2 regions of the Pedococcus sp. P1_H8 genome follow, and region 1 is predicted to be linked to the other one. Evidence: predicted binding sites of a transcription regulator. Region 1 holds the regulator's gene; the other holds the start of a gene.
The links. Region 1 encodes LexA, which represses DNA repair genes until DNA is damaged. Its sites were predicted from a motif close to TCGAACANNTGTTCGA; they were not measured.

Region 1 (8,751 bases):
ACTTGTTGCGTCCTGGTGGTCACCGGACGCCGATTTGGGGGTCCCGTGACGATCTGGCGGCAACAAGTCCAGGAGGCCTCGACTTGTTGCGCTCTCGTGGTCACCGGACACCGATTTGGGGGTCCCGTGACGATCTGGCGGCAACAAGTGCGGGAGGGGCGTCGGCGGGCGGGTGTCCCCGGCCTCTGCTTTCATCGGGTCCACGATGAAGCCCGAGCCGACGAGCACGACCCACGCGACGGAGCGCGCTGCCACCGAGAGTGACGCGCCTGGACCCGGCGATGCGCCTGGACCCGGCGACGCGGCATACCCGCAGGAGTCCCCGTCGCCGCACCGGACGGGGGTGGCGCTGTGTCTGTCCGGTGGCGGCTACCGCGCAGCCCTGTTCCACCTCGGTGCCGTTCGCCGGCTCAACGAGCTCGGGGTGCTGTCGCAGCTCGCCACCGTCAGCGGGGTCTCCGGCGGCTCGATCGTGGCCAACCTGCTCGCCGACCCGGAGCTGGAGTTCCCGGCGGCGGGCGGTGTCGTGGAGGGCTTCGAGGAGTGTGTCGCCGTGCCGCTCCAGCGGCTCACCTCCCGCAACATCCGCACCCCGGCGCTGCTGTCCAAGGCCGCGCCGTGGAGGTGGTTCGCTCCCGACGCGGCCATCCGGGCGCTGGCCGACGAACTCGCTGCGACCGTCCCCTGGTGGTCGAAACCGTTGCGGGACAACGAGACTCGTGGTCCGGGGGTGGTGACTGGCGCAACCGAGATCGGCTACGGCGTGGACTGGGTCTTCGAGGGCCCGAGCGCGCATCGTCCCCACGGGCGCGTGGGGGACTACCGCCTTGGGTATGCCGCGCCGCCGGCGGGGCTGCGGATCGCCGACATCGTGGCGGCCTCCTGCGGCTTCCCGCCGTTCTTCGCGGCGATGGTGTTGGACGGGGTCGCGATGCACCTCACCGGCGGACATCGCGGCCTCGAGCCGGAGGAGGATCGCGCCTCGATCCTGCGGCGCATCAGGCTGACCGACGGCGGGGTCTATGACAACCTCGGGCTCGAGCCGGTCTGGAAGCGGCACGCCACCGTCCTGGTCAGTGATGGCGGTGGGGTCTTCCGGGCGCGCACCGAGCGCACTGTCCTCGGCCGCACGCTGCGGATCCTCGGGATCGCCACCAGCGGCGGCCAGTCCGTGCGCAGTCGGTGGCTGCAGGCCGGCTATGCGCGCGGTGCGCTCCGCGGCACGTCGTGGGCGCTCGACACGGTCGTCGAGGGCTCCTATCCCCGCGACACCACCGAGCTGGTCAACGCCATCCGCACCGACCTCGATGCCTTCAGCCGCGAGGAGCAGCAGATCCTCGAGCGCCACGGCTACCTCGTGGCCGACGCCCAGGTCCGGGCGCACTGTCCGGAGCTCGTGACCCGCGACAGCCCGCCCGCTCCGCCGCACGCCGAGGTCGCCGATCCGCAGGTGGCGAGGGCGGCCCTGGTCGACTCGGCGAAGCGCCGACTCCTCGGGAGGTCCTGACCCGACGTACCCTTGCCGCGTGACGCAGACCGCCTCCGCGACCGGCCAGCCGGACTTGACCGTCCCGCCGGCTGCGACTGAGCAGGCGCCCTCGACCGACCAGCTGAGCGTGATCGCTGGCCTGCTGGAGCGCGGCAACGTCCTCGTCCTGACCGGCGCCGGCATCTCCACCGACTCGGGCATCCCGGACTACCGAGGCCCGGACGGCACCCGTCGCGTGACGCCCATGCAGTACGCCGAGTTCCTGGGGTCCTCCGAGGCGAGGCAGCGCTACTGGGCGCGCAGCTATGTCGGGTGGCAACGGTTCAACCGGGCCCGGCCCAACTCCGGTCACGAGGCCGTCGCGAGGCTCCAGGACCGTGGGCTGGTCGGCCCGGTCATCACCCAGAACGTCGACGGCCTGCACCAGCGCGCGGGCGCGACCGACGTCGAGGAGCTGCACGGGTCGCTGGCGCGGGTCGTGTGCCTGACCTGTGGCGACCGCACCTCCCGCTGGGACCTCGACGACCGCATGCGCGAGAGCAACCCCACCTACACGGTGACCAGCGACGAGATCCGACCCGACGGCGACATCGTGCTCAACGATCTCGACGTCGCCGCCTTCCGCACGCCGCTGTGTCTCGTCTGTGGCCACGACACGCTCAAGCCGGACGTCGTGTTCTTCGGCGAGTCAGTGCCGAAACCGTTGGTGGAGAAGTGTTTTCGCCTCACCGAACAGGCCAGCGCGCTGGTGGTCCTGGGCTCCAGCCTGAAGGTGATGAGCGGCTACCGCTTCGTCCGCCGCGCTGCCGCGCTCGGCATCCCGGTCGCGATCATCACCCGGGGGCCGACCCGCGGCGATGGCGAGGCCACCGCTCAGCTCGACGCGCCGCTCGCCCCGACCCTCGAGGAACTGCTCAACCGGCTGGCGGCCTAGTTTTCAGCCGGTCGGCCGCCTGGCTATCAGCACGACGTCGATCGCCTCGCCGTGGTCGGTGGGCCGCACGTACTCCTCGCACCGCTCGATCTGCAGGTCCCCGGCCGCTGCGCGCAGCTGCTCGGGTGTGTGCAGCAGCGCCGGGTCGGACGGGCCGCCGACCCCCTCGGTGAGGTTGCGCAGTCCGTGTCCGACGACCACCAGCGCACCTCCCGGTGTCAGCCAGGTCCGGGTCCGCGAGACGACGTCGGAGGGCAGGTGCAGGTAGGACACGAGGACGAGGTCGTAGTGAACCTGCGGCGCCGGGTGCCAGGACCGGGCGTCCGCCACCACCCAGTCGACCCGGATCCCGCGGCTGGACGCCTCCTTCTCGCCCTTGGCCAGGCCCACCGCCGAGAAGTCGACCGCCGTCACCCGCCAGCCCTTCGTGGCCAGCCACACGGCGTGACGTCCCTCGCCGGCGCCGAGGTCGAGGGCGCGACCGGGTGGCCAGCCGCCCACGATCCGTTCCACCTCGGCGTTGGGGGTCGCGCTCCAGACGTGCTCCTGGGCGGAATACCGCTCGTCCCAGAGAGCCTGGCGGTCCGTGTGCCCACCGCGGTCGGGGTCGGGCAGCTTCGCCGCGTCAGCCGAGTCGTGTGTGCCGTGGCTGTGACCGTGCTCGTCGCTCATCCCCCTAGCATCGCCGATATGAGCAGCATTGCCCCGGACGGCGGCCGCGCAATCGTCGTGCGAGACGCGACGCAGGCGGACCTTCCCGCCATGGCGGCCATCTACGACGACCAGGTCCGGACCTCGGTGGCGACCTTCGACACCGAACCCCGCGGCGCGGCATACCTCGGCGAGAAGCTCGCAGCCACCGGTGTCGGCAACGTTGTCCTCGTCGCCTGCGCGGACGAGCAGCTGCTCGGGTACGCGTTCTCCGGCGCCTTCCGCCCGCGGCCGGCCTATGACGGCACCAAGGAGGTGTCCGTCTACCTCGCGGAGGGCGCCCGCGGGCGCGGCCTCGGACGGTCCCTGTATGCCGCGCTGCTGGCGCGGCTGGACGCCGCACCTGAGGTGCACACCCAGGTGGCGGTGATCGCCCTGCCCAATGACGCGAGCGTGGCGCTGCACGTGGCGTGCGGCTTCGAGCGGGTGGGCGTGCTGCGCGAGGTCGGGCACAAGTTCGGTCGTTATGTCGACACGGCCTGGTACCAACGGATGACTCCGCAAAAGTAGGGCTGGCGCGTCGCCCCGTCTCTTGGCACCCTCGAAGGAGCATCTTTCGCACGTCGTGGAGGTTGGGAGATGGGCGCCACCGGAGCCGGGCCGTTCGAGAACGACGACGCGCTCGACCTGCTCGACGAGCTCGAGGAGTCCGAGGCCGACGTACGCCGCAAGAGGGTCGAGTCCGCCCTCGACGAAGTGGTCCGCGCGTCGGGGTACATCGAAGCGCCCACCATGTCGCAGGCGGTGGCAGCCGCGGTGCTCGTGGCTGCGTGTGACGACTTCGAATCCGTGGTGGGAGAACGCAATGTGCCCTGGTGGGTCGACGAGGAACCCATCGAGGTGGACGAACAGCTCGAGGAGCTCGCCACCCGGGCGTTGCACCGGGCCCTGCAGTCCGACGACAACGAGCTCTGGGAGCTGTGGGCCGACGGTGACGGTGGCGAACGCTTCGCCACCAAGATCACGCACTACCTCGACGCGCTGGGTGACTGACTGGGCGACTGGGTGGGGAACTGGCTCTGCGCCCGACAGACCCCGAGAGCCGCGTCGATCTGGTCCAGGTTGAGCTGCGAGCAGGCGTGGCTGGCGGCGTCGATCAGGTCCGCGAGCAGTTCGATCTCGGACCCGAGCACCTGGTCGGTGAGATCGGGGTCGGGATGGGCCTCCATGTGAAGAGAACGGTGTGGAGGGTCGCCCGTTACGGACCGGCGGACGCCAACCGGCGAACCGGGCCTGGTTGGGCCCGTTCGGGTGAGGGGCCATCAGCCGAACGGAGGAGGCGCGAGCCGCGCTGAGCTCCGGTGACCCGGATGCGCCGCCTCGGTCGCCCCCCATTGGGCCCGGACGCACGTGTGCCGCAGAGCGCACGAGGCACTCCGCGGCACACGTCGCCGGGGCTGAGGGTCGAGCTCAGACCCGGCGAAGCACCGCCGTGACCTTGCCGAGGATGGTGGCGTGGTCTCCGTCGATGGGGTCGAAAGCCGGGTTGTGCGGCATCAGCCACACCTTGCCGTCCTTGCGCTTGAACGTCTTGACGGTGGCCTCGTTGTCGAGCATCGCCGCGACGATGTCGCCGTTGTCGGCCGTGGGCTGTTGGCGCACAACGACCCAGTCGCCGTCGCAGATGGCGGCCTCGATCATCGAGTCGCCCACGACCTGGAGCAGGAACAGCTGCCCCTCGCCGACGATCTGGCGGGGGAGCGGGAAGACGTCCTCGACGGTCTCCTCGGCCAGGATCGGCACGCCGGCCGCGATGCGGCCGAGCACGGGCACGTAGGCCGCGGCAGGACGCTGGTCGCCCGACCCCGTCTCGTCGTAGGTCGCCGTCTCGTCCTCGGTCGAGGCGCCGCCGCGGTAGCCCCGCATGTCGGCGGGGGAGTCGGGCGAGACGACCTCGATGGCGCGCGGCCGGTTGGGGTCGCGGCGCAGGAAGCCCTTGCGCTCGAGGGTGGACAGCTGGTGGGCGACCGAGCTGGGGGAGGTGAGCCCCACCGCCTCGCCGATCTCGCGCAGGCTCGGCGGGTATCCGCGCCGGTCGACCGAGTTGCGGATCACCTCGAGCACCCGTCGCTGCCGGACGGTGAGCCCGTCACCGCGATCGCGGTCGGGCAGTTCCTTGACGTTGTCGTCGCTCATGCCGCTTCCTCACTTGAGCAGTTTTCAGGTAAACGTGCAGGTCAGGTGCCATATGCCGGGTGCTCGCCGAGGCGTTGTCAGTGCCCTCTGATGTGCTTGCGGCATGAACACAGCGTATGGCCTTCGAACGCCTGTGCCAAACATGTGTTCGACGCGTGTCTTGATTGATTCGAACATGCGTGCTAGAAATCAGTCAAGCAGTTCTTCGCACATCCGTTCGAGGAACGCAGCACGACACACCACAGCCACAACAGCGCACGCCACGATGGAGGACCTGATGAGTGCAGCAGTCGCTTGGGACGTCGCCCCCGCACCGGTGCGGGTTCCCGTTCGCCCGGCTCGCCCCCGCCTGGTCTCGGTGCCCACCGGCGCAGAGGTCGTGGTGGCTCCGGCCGCCCCGTTGCGCCTGACCCGCGCCGCCCGTCTGGCGATCACGCTCACCGTTGTCATCGCCGCCGTGGCGCTGGCGATCGCCGTGTTCTCGGGCGGCGCCTCCGCCACCGTGATCGACCACTCCACCACGGTGCAGTCCGGTCAGACGCTGTCGCAGATCGCGGTCGAGCAGCTGCCCCAGCTGTCGATGGCCGAGGCGGTCGCCCAGCTCCAGATCGCCAACGACCTGACCGACAGCAACGTCCACGCCGGCCAGACGCTGCTCATCCCCGCCGTCGGCTGAAGCCCGACCGCTCAGCGGTCGGCCCGCCTCGGCCTGCGTGCGGGGTGGCCGAGCTCGCCGCCCCACAGGTGCGGGGTGCCCTCGTTCTCGACCAACGACAGGTCGCGTCCGAGGAACCCCGCCAGCCGCTGGGCCGCGACCCGAACCTGCGTGCGCCCTCGCGTCGAGACGGCCGGAGCGAGGCGCACCTCGACCTGGACGGCGTCGGGTCGCACCGTCCGCTTCCAGAGCCCCACGTTCGTGCCGTCGAGCACCACGCTCGCCCAGAACGGGTCGGTGTGCTCGGCATAGGGGTGGTCGGGCAGCGCCGAGAAGTTCACCTGCGGATAGGTCAGCACGGCCTCGTCATAGGTCGGGAAGAGGTATGCCGCGGGCGCGGCACGGGAGACCCGGCGCACCTGCGAGGGGTCGAACCAGTGCGGGATGCCGGCGATCTCCACCTCCCGCAGTGCGTCACCGAGCTGCGCGAGCGCTGCCTTGGTGTCGCTGACCGTCATGGTCGCCCACCGGGTGAAGTCCTTGACCGAAGCAGGCCCGTGGCCGCTGAAGAACCGCCGCACCAGCTCGACCACGGCCTCGTCGCGGCCGCGTTCTGGTGTCGGCGCGATGACCTCGTCGACCAGGGCATAGGAGTGGTGCACGCCCTTCATCGGCCCCGAGCAGACCAGCCCGCGCATCTCGGCGACGATGAGCAGGTGGCCGAGCTGCTCGCCGGGCTTGATGGGGGAGCCGCGCCCGACGAACGCCTCGCCGAGCTCGGGTCGAGTCAGGAAGTGCTTGTCCTGCAACAGTTTTGCGAGCAGCTCGAACCCGTCGCCGAGACGCTTGGTGTCGTCGAGGCCGAGCTGGCGGTGCCGCGCTCCCATGCTCGACAGCACTCGCGGCGAGGTGAGGGCGAGGATCCAGCGCAGGTCCTCGGGCGCGACGAAGTGCCAGGTCGGCCGCAGGATGTGGGTGCGCACGAAGGCGCCGGCGTCGAACTCTCGCTGCACCGCGGCATACCGGTCCTTGCGGGAGCGCATCGCGAGGGAGTAGAAGGCGTGGTCGCGCTCCTGGCTCTGCACGCAGGTGAGCAGCCGCACGGCGTCGGCGGCACGGGGGAGCGGCGCCGAGCTGAGCCGCTGGGTGGCCAGCCGCTGGGCGAGGACGCTGGCGTGATCCATGGCGCCATCCTCTCGAATATCGCCGACAGCCTCTCGAATACCGCCGAGAGGTGCGCGACCATGGAGGGGTGGAGCAGAGCACGACGGTTGACATCGCCGCCTCGCCGGAGCGGGTCTGGCAGGTGCTCACGGACGTCGAGCACTGGTCGGACTGGACCGAGTCGGTGCGGTGGGTGCGCCGCCTCGAGGACGGCCCGTTGCGGACGGGCTCGACGGCCAAGATCAGCCAGCCCAAGGTCCCGACGGTGGACTGGGTGGTGACCGAGTTCGACCCGGGGCGGATGTTCACGTGGGTGTCGGCCGGACCGGGAGCGCTCACCACGGCGAGGCACTCGGTCGAGGCGCTGCCCGGTGGTGGCAGCCGGGTCCGGCTCTCGGTGGAGCAGAGCGGGATCCTGGGCTCGCTGGTCGGCAGGCTCTATCGCGGGCTCACCGAGCGCTACCTCGCGATGGAGTCGGCGGGGCTCAAGGCGCAGTCCGAGGGCGGCCCAGCCTGAGGGACCGATGAGTTCGCGCACCGTGGCTGGTCGGTACTGCTGACAGGAACACCAGGACGATACGAACGCCGGGCCGACGCGCACCAGTGGGCACGGACCACGGAAGGCGGCAGGCATGGGCAAGGTCATCTCGGGGATCACGATGTCGGTCGACGGTTACGTCACCGGGCCGGACGACGGACCGGCCAAGGGGCTCGGCGAGGGCGGCGAGCGGCTGCACTACTGGGTGTTCGGCGGGCCGTGGACCTATGACGAGGAGCCGACCGGCCAGATGGGAGAGGTCGACCAGGCGTGGATGGACGAGGCCATGGCCAACTTCGGCGCGGTGGTCGGTGGACGCGCGACCTACGAGGCCGCAGGGCACTGGGGTGACCAGAACCCCTGGGATGTGCCGTTCTTCATCGTCACGCACCGACCGGAGGACCAGCCCGAGGGCGATGCGTTCACCTTCGTCGACGGCCTGGCCGAGGCCGTCGAGCGGGCGCAGGCCGCCGCCGGCGACAAGGACGTGCATCTGATGGGCGGCGCCGACCTGATCCGGCAGGCGCTGGCCGCCGGGCTCGTCGACGACCTGTCGATCATTGTGGCCCCGGTCATCCTCGGCGGGGGCAAGCGCCTGTTCGACGGGTTCGAGCAGGACATCGAGCTGACCCACAAGGGCGTCCGGCAGAGCGAGTACGCCACCTTCATCGACTACTCCGTGAACAAGGGCCTGATGGGTCGATCGACCCATTCCAGGTGACAGCTGAGTGGGCGGATCGACCGACGCGGAGCGGGCCGGGCGCTTCGTAGCGTCGAGGGCATGAGCACTCATCCGACCAGGAGGCAGCCATGACCACCTCGATCTCCGCGCAGCAGACCACCCCTGCCGCCACCACCACCGGCGGGGCCACCCACGCCGGCACCGCAGGCCTGCGCTGGCCTGCCCTCGCCGGCATCACCGGGCCCGTCCTCTTCACCACGGCGTTCCTCGTCCAGCAGTGGGCCCGCCGCGACACCTACGACTGGGTCAGCGAGCCGGTCAGCAATCTCGAGGCCGGACCGCACGGCTGGGTGCAGCAGGCGAGCTTCGTCGTGTTCGGCGTCCTCATGGCGGCGTTCGCGCTGGGCATGCGTCGTGGAGTCGCCCGGAGCCGGAGTCGGAG
Region 2 (7,523 bases), on a different contig from region 1:
GGCTCGTTCCTCGTGTCCGACACGGCGCACCACGAGCTCGTGTGGCTCGAGTCCGACCTGGCGACCGAGCGCCGACGTTTCGGTGGAACGAGTGGCACCGAGCTGAACGAACCGCAGGGGCTGGTCGTGCTTCCGGCGGACACAGCGGAGCGGGTCGGGTACGACGTGGTCGTCGCGGACTCGGTCAACCACAGGATCCTGGGCCTGCGGCTCGCCGACGGCGCGTGGACGGTGCTGGCCGGGACGGGTCGACAGCTGCGCGAACGGTCCGGCAGCGGCCCGGCCCTCAAGCAGGACCTGTCGACGCCGTGGGACCTGGCCTGGTTCATCGGCAGGGTCGTGATCGCCATGGCCGGGACCCATCAGCTGTGGGCGTTGCACCTGGCCACCGACCCGGCCGACAACACGGTCGCCGTCCTGGGCGGCACGTCCGCGGAAGGCATCCGCGACGGCGCGGCCGACGAGGCGTGGTTCGCCCAGCCGTCCGGGCTCGCAGTGTCGGAAGACGGCTCCCGTCTGTGGGTCGCCGACTCCGAGACCTCGGCGTTGCGATCCCTCGACGTCACCGACGAGGGGTTCATCGTCACCACCCACGTGGGTCAGGGCCTGTTCGACTTCGGCCACCGCGATGGCCCGGCCGGCGAAGCCCTGCTCCAGCACCCCCTCGGCGTGACCACCCTGCCCGACGGCTCGGTGGCCATCAGCGACACCTACAACGGAGCGATCCGCCGGTTCGATTCGGCAACCCGCGAGGTCAGCACCCTGGCGACCGGCCTTCGCGAGCCCTCCGATGCCGTCGTCGAGCTGAACGAGGTCGGCGACACCGAGTCCGGTGACCGCTCGAGCGTCGAGCCTCGAGCGCGCCTGGTCGTCGTCGAGTCGGCGGCCCACCAACTCGTGCGGATCGCCCTGCCCGACAAGGCCCAGCGCGTCGACGGCCTCGCGCACCAGACCCAGCGACCCCGCACCGAGGTCGCGCCAGGCCCCCTCACGCTGACGGTGAACTTCATCCCGCCGACCGGGCAGAAGCTCGACTTCCGGTGGGGCGACCCCACCCGGCTGATGGTCTCGGCGACTCCCGACGGCCTGCTGCGCGACGGTGCCGGCAGCTCCGAAGGCCTGACCCGCACGCTGACCCTCGACCCCGCGGCCGGCGACGGAGTGCTGCACGTCTCGGTCCAGGCCGCATCGTGTGACGGCGATCCCGAGACCGGTGAGGTGCCCGAACACGCGGCCTGCCACCTCTACCAACAGGACTGGGGGATCCCCGTCGTCCTCGTCGCAGGGGCCACCGCCGAACTGACCCTCGACCTGCGCGGCGTCTGATCTAGCAAGCTGCGGGCACGCCAAGACCCGGCCCGGGGCATGCCAAAGCCCCACGGGTGTGCCCGCCCAACGCGCCAACCCTCGCGTCAGGTCCGCAGGGCGAAGGTGACGCACTTCTTCCCCCGGTCGTCGGTGTCGATCCGGTGCGAGTAGCGCGGGTCGTGGATCCTGCGGTGGTGGTGTCCGCACACGGGGACTGCCAGGGCCAGATCGGTCCGGGCCCCACTCGCCCACGGATCCTCGTGATGAAGCTCGGACCAGGCGTAGGGCCGATCACAGCCTGTCGCCGCGCACGTGTCGTACGTCGTGGCGAGGGCGACCCGCTGGGCCTCGGTGAAGAACCGCTCCTGGCGACCGAGGTCCAGCGGCACGGACTGGCCACCCAGAACCGCCGGGACGATGCCGGCGTTGCAGGCCAGCCGTCGGGCCTCCCCGGCCGAGACGTCGTGGCCGGTGTCGAGGTGTGCGGCTCCGACCGCAGCCTTGAGCTGGTCGTGGTCGATGGTGACGACGACCGTGGCTGCGACCTTGCCGCTGAGCTTGTCGGTGGGCAGGTGCTCGAGCAGCTCGACGAATGCCGTGCCGTAGCGGTGCGCCCAGTCGCCGCCTGCCTGGAAGGCCTCCCAGGTGGCGGCCTGGACGTCCTCCGCCGTGGCGGCGCCGGCAGCCTTGGCCGCTTTGGCGGCCTGCTGGGCGAACCGACGGGGAGACGCGATCTGCTGCACGGTCTTGGCCAGGATCGACGCGGCGAGAGTCGGCAGGGTGAAATGGCCGGTCGTGGTGCCGTCGCCGTTGTGGTGCCAGGTCAGTCGTGCCTTGGCCAGCGCCGCGTCTTCCTCGGTGCGCAGCACCTGGTCCTCGTGGGCATCGACCTCGGCCTGAGAACGCTGCGCGACCGACAGGATCCTGCGGCCCTCCTTGCGGAGGGTGCCGGGGTCGACCAGCTTGGCTCGGCGCACCAGGTCTGCCTCGATCGTTGCCCGCTCCTGCGGGCTCAGGCCGCCGGGCAGCTGCGTCGTGGCTGTCGCGATCACCTGGGCGTGCTCGGTGGAGACGTCTCCGGCGGCCAGCGCCTCACGGGTGGCGGCAAGGCCGTTGTCGAGCGCCGTCGCGAGTCGCACGTCACGGGCCGCCTGCCCGCCCTCGCGGCGCGTGCTGACCGCCAACCACGCGGACGTGTCGGTGAGTCCGGAGTCGGACGCCACCTCGGACCGGTCCGCCTCGGCGACCAGCGAGAGCCGGACGGCCTGCAACCGGGTGATCACGCGGTCCACGTCGCCCAACGCTGCCGCCGCGGCAGCGCCGCCGCTCACATCGCCCGTGTCGACCCGGTCCAGCAGTTCGTCGATCTCGTGCAGCACTTCGACCGTCCCCAGTGGGACGGTGCGAAGGGTGGCGGCTGCTGACATGTAGGCAACTCTAGTCGAACATATGTTCGAACACAAGCGCAATCCACAGAATGATGGCCAGAAAGGTGGTCAGGTCACGTAGCCCTGCTGGCTCGCAGGCGTGGCGAGGCGGCGGGGCCCTTCGGCGCAGCGCCCGGAGGCGGTCCTGAGCGAGGATTACGCGGCGTTAGCGCAGGTCAGGGGCTCTTGGCCGGTAGAGTCGGGGCAACGGGTGACAAGTGCCCGCAATCCCCCCAGGAGTGAGCATGTACATCGGAGTCGGCATCTTCCTGATCGTCGTCGGCGCGATCCTGACCTTCGCGCTCAACGCGTCCACTGACGTGGTCAACCTCGGCATGATCGGCTGGATCTGCATGGCCGCAGGCGTGCTGGCCATCCTGCTGTCGCTGGTCGTCACCGGCCGCCGCGGCACCGGCGCCGGCTACTCGTCGCGCCGCGTGAGCCACACCGACCCGGCCACCGGCACCCAGGTCGACGAGGTCGAGGTGGACCCCCGCGCCTGACCAGCACCACCTGAACCACCCGATCCACGACAGGGCGGCACCGGACAGATCCGGTGCCGTTCTTTCGTGTCCGACTCAGTGTCGTGTCCCGTCCCCGGGGGAGTGCTCCCCTCCCAGCGGTCCGTGCGTGACCCCTGCGCCGGGGTAGTCCTCCCCATCGACGGCGATCGCCTTCGTTCCTAGCTTCGTTGTCAGCAGCCGGTCCCGCCACGGGGCAGGACGATCCGAACAACGATGCAGGAGAACGACAATGCGCACCCTCAAGCTCAGCCAGAAGCCGGTCCGGATGGCCCTCGCCGGCGCCCTCGGCCTGTCCGTCGTCGCGAGTGGCGCGGCGATCGCCGATGCCGCCACCGGCACGATCCGGACCAGCGCCGCCAGCCTGACGGTCCGTTCCGGCCCGGGCACGTCCTACAGCGCCGTGACCACCCTCCCGAAGGGCACCAGGGTCACGATCAGCTGCCAGACCTACGGGTCGACGGTCAGGGGCACCTACGGCACCTCGAACATCTGGGACAAGATCGGCACCGGCAAGTTCGTCTCGGACGCCTACGTCTACACCGGTCGGGACGGCTTCGTCGCCCCGAAGTGCGGTGGCACCACGACCCCGCCCACGACCCCGCCCACGACCCCGCCGTCCGGCGCCATCAAGGACGACTACCCCTACCGCGGCGCCGCCTCGGGCGTCGACCCGTGGAACTTCTACAAGGGCCAGTGCACGTCGTTCGCCGCCTGGCGCGTCCGTCACAACCTCGGGGTCTCCTTCTCCAACTCCTACCAGGGCCAGCACTGGGGCAACGCCGAGCACTGGGACGACGCCGCTCGCGCCGCCGGCATCCCCGTCTACAAGTCCCCGAGGGTCGGCGACATCGCGGTCCGCAGCAGCGGCACCTGGGGCCACGTCGCCTACGTCGCCAAGGTCAACAGCGACGGCAGCTTCATGGTGGAGGAGTACAACCACGTGCGTTCGGACACCTACAGCTACCGCCGCGCCACGAAGGGCACCGGCAGCGAGCAGTTCAGCGACTTCATCCGCTTCCCGCGTTGAGGTGACATCCGCTTCGCCGGCTGATCCGAACAAGTGAGGTGCGCTCGTCCCCGGAGGGGAGGGCGGGACCACACAGCCTGACGAACAAGAGCAGGTATGCCGAAGGGCTGGCTCCCAGGGGAAGCCAGCCCTTCGAGCGTGCCGGGAGCACCCGGCATACCTTGGGTGGGAAACGCGTGGGAACGCGTCAGAACGCGGACTCGGGGACGTCCATCAGCGCGTTGTCGGTCGCCTCGGCGATCGCGCGCTCGGCCGCGATCTTGGGCAGGACGTTGCGCGCGAAGAACGACGCGGCAGCGATCTTGCCCTCGTAGAAGTCGCGGTCCTTGGCCGAAAACCCTTCTCCTTCAAGGGCCTTCGCAGCCACGGCCGCCTGGCGCAGGAGCAGCCAGCCGATGACGAGGTCGCCGGCGGACAGCAGCAGGCGTGAGGTGTTCTGGCCGATCTTGTAGAGGTTGGACAGCTCGCCACCCTCCTGGCGCGGGTCGGACTTCATCAGCTCGCCGACCATGTAGCCGATGATGCCCTGGACGTCCTCGAGGCCCGTGCCGAGCAGCTCGCGCTCGGCGTCGAGACGTCCGCCGCTGGCGCCGAGGTCCTTGGCGAACTCCTGGATCTGCAGGGCCACGTGCGAGAGGGCCTGTGCCTTGTCCTTGATGATCTTGCGGAAGAAGAAGTCGAGGCCCTGGATCGCCGTGGTGCCTTCGTAGAGCGTGTCGATCTTGGCGTCGCGGATGTACTGCTCGATCGGGTACTCCTGCAGGAAGCCGGAGCCGCCCAGGGTCTGCAGCGACTCGGTGCCGAGCAGCACCCAGGCGCGCTCGGAGCCGACGCCCTTGACGATCGGGAGCAGGAGGTCGTTGACGCGGTTGGCGATCTCGGCAGGGGAGCCCTCGGCGAGCTTTTCGGAGCCGGACTCGAGGAACGCCTGGTGGACGATGTCCTGCTGGGTCGCGGTGTACATGACGAGCGCGCGGAGGCCCTCGGCATAGGCCTTCTGCGTCATCAGTGAGCGTCGCACGTCGGGGTGGTGCGTGATGGTCACGCGGGGCGCGGCCTTGTCGTTCATCTGGGTCAGGTCGGCGCCCTGGACGCGCTCCTTGGCGTAGTCCCGCGCGTTGAGGTAGGCCGTCGACAGGGTCGAGATCGCCTTGGTACCGACCAGCATTCGCGCGTGCTCGATGACGCGGAACATCTGGGCGATCCCGTCGTGGGCGTCGCCGAGCAGGGTGCCGATGGCCGGCTCCTTGTCGCCGAACGTGATCTCGCAGGTCGTCGAGACCTTGAGGCCCATCTTGTGCTCGAGGTTGGTGACGTTGGCGCCGTTGCGCTCGCCGAGCTCACCGGTCTCGAGGTCGATGTGGAACTTCGGGACGATGAACAGCGACAGCCCCTTGGTGCCCTCGCCGGCGCCCTCGGGGCGGGCCAGCACGAAGTGGATGACGTTGTCAGTCATGTCGGACTCGCCGGAGGTGATGAACCGCTTGACGCCGGTGACGTTCCAGGTGCCGTCGGCGTTCTCGCTGGCCTTGGTGCGGCCGGCGCCGACGTCGGAGCCGGCGTCGGGCTCGGTCAGCACCATGGTGCAGTGCCAGCCCTTGTCGACGATCCAGTGGGCGAGCTTCTTCTGCTCGTCGTTGCCCAGGATGTAGAGCAGGTTGGCGAACGAGTAGGACGCGGCGAACATCGCGATCGCCGGGTTGGCGCCGAGCACCATCTCGTTCATGGCCCACTTCAGGCTCGGCGGGGCGACGGTGCCGTCCAGCTCGCGCGGGACGTCGACGTTCCAGAAGCCGGAGTCGACGTAGGCCTGATAGCTCTTCTTGAACGACTCGGGCATCGTCACCGAGTAGGTCTTGGGGTCGTAGACCGGCGGGTTGCGGTCGGCGTCGGCGAACGACTCGGCCAGCTCGTTCTCGGCCAGTCGCGCGACCTCCTTCAGCATCTCCCTGGCGGTGTCTGCATCGACGTCGGCATAGGGGCCGGTGCCCAGGACGTCGCCGCGGCCGAAGACCTCGAAGAGGTTGAACTCCAGGTCGCGCAGGTTGCTCTTGTAGTGGCCCATGTCGGGGAACCTCCGAGTGATGACTTGTGGTCGAGCGGCCCTTACCGGCCGGTAACTTCCATGGTGCTACCGGTGGGTAACAATTGCAACCCCTCTGTGGGATTCCCCACCAAACGGATGACGTATGCCGCGTGCGCCCCATGACGCGGCGATGACGCGGATCGGAGGCGGCGCGCGGGGGAGGGCACGGCATACTCACGTGGTGTGACCGAGGAACCCCAGACGCAGCCTTCGAGCCAGCCGAGCAACGCGGTCCAGCGTGCTCGGGCCGACCTCGACGCCGGGCGGGAGTGGAAGGCGCGCGAGCGCCTCGTCGGTCACTTGGCCGGCGAGTTCGACGCCGAGGCGCTGGAGCTGCTGGGCGAGGTCAACTACGCGATGCGCGACCTCCCGGCGGCGGGGGCGGCCTGGTTCGGCACGGCCCGACGCGGCAAGGACGTGGACGAGGCGGTCGAGGCCTGGCGGGAACGGCACGGCGACCACTTCGCCCAGATGTGGAGCAGCCTGCCCCGGTCGGTGCGTGAGCGGGAGGGCAACAAGCGGGTCGACGCGCTGCGGCGACGCGCTGAGCAGGTCACGACGCCGACCGCCCCGAGTGGCGCGCCCCGGCCGCCGGGCGCCGGAGCGGCGGGCGCCGGAGCGGCGGACGAAGGGTCGGCCAACGGCTCGTCCTCCGGAGAGGGCGGTACGGATGCCGCCACGATCATCGCGGTGGCCCTGGCCGGACTGTTCGTCGTGTGTGCCGTCATCGGCCTCGTGACTCTCCTGGGCTGGCTGGTCCCGGGCTGATGGTTTCGGGGTTCGGGGCCGGTCCCGAGTCCCTCGCAGGGACCAGCGTCCGCGAGGCGCTCGTGGCCGAGGTGGCTGCCCGCGTGCCTGTTGCCGTCGGACCGGACTGTGTCCGGGTGGGGGTCGACGGCGTCGATGGCGCGGGGAAGACCACCTTTGCCGCCGAACTGTCGGCGGCACTTCGAGACCTGGGGCGTCCGGTCGTGGAGTTCTCGCTCGACGGATGGCACCGCGTGCGAGCGAGACGCCACGCCCGCGGCCCGCAGTCGCCAGAGGGTTTCTGGCTGGACTCGTACGACTACCCGCGCCTGCTGGAGGAGGCCCTGGGGCCGCTGGGTCCGGGAGGCTCGCGGCGCTTCCGGCCGGCCGGACACGACGTGCGC

Region 2: a site for LexA is predicted at 2,750-2,765, ahead of AC1DYG_RS15640 (HNH endonuclease signature motif containing protein). Genes of this name have one in related genera too.

What each region holds. Positions count from the first base shown of each region.
Region 1 is NZ_JBFUCP010000013.1:27,205-35,955, reverse strand. Features, by position in the region: gene AC1DYG_RS16965 (patatin-like phospholipase family protein) at 206-1,507, shown strand; gene AC1DYG_RS16960 (NAD-dependent protein deacetylase) at 1,527-2,423, shown strand; gene AC1DYG_RS16955 (class I SAM-dependent methyltransferase) at 2,427-3,095, opposite strand; gene AC1DYG_RS16950 (N-acetyltransferase family protein) at 3,114-3,644, shown strand; gene AC1DYG_RS16945 (DUF4259 domain-containing protein) at 3,714-4,127, shown strand; gene AC1DYG_RS16940 (hypothetical protein) at 4,103-4,303, opposite strand; gene lexA (transcriptional repressor LexA) at 4,545-5,270, opposite strand; gene AC1DYG_RS16930 (LysM peptidoglycan-binding domain-containing protein) at 5,548-5,946, shown strand; gene AC1DYG_RS16925 (winged helix DNA-binding domain-containing protein) at 5,958-7,109, opposite strand; gene AC1DYG_RS16920 (SRPBCC family protein) at 7,178-7,606, shown strand; gene AC1DYG_RS16915 (dihydrofolate reductase family protein) at 7,722-8,348, shown strand; gene AC1DYG_RS16910 (DUF998 domain-containing protein) at 8,438-8,751, shown strand, end outside.
Region 2 is NZ_JBFUCP010000010.1:112,643-120,165, forward strand. Features, by position in the region: gene AC1DYG_RS15635 (NHL domain-containing thioredoxin family protein) at 1-1,326, shown strand, start outside; gene AC1DYG_RS15640 (HNH endonuclease signature motif containing protein) at 1,413-2,735, opposite strand; gene AC1DYG_RS15645 (DUF6458 family protein) at 2,981-3,238, shown strand; gene AC1DYG_RS15650 (CHAP domain-containing protein) at 3,489-4,286, shown strand; gene AC1DYG_RS15655 (acyl-CoA dehydrogenase) at 4,474-6,351, opposite strand; gene AC1DYG_RS15660 (DUF6584 family protein) at 6,556-7,140, shown strand; gene AC1DYG_RS15665 (nucleoside/nucleotide kinase family protein) at 7,140-7,523, shown strand, end outside.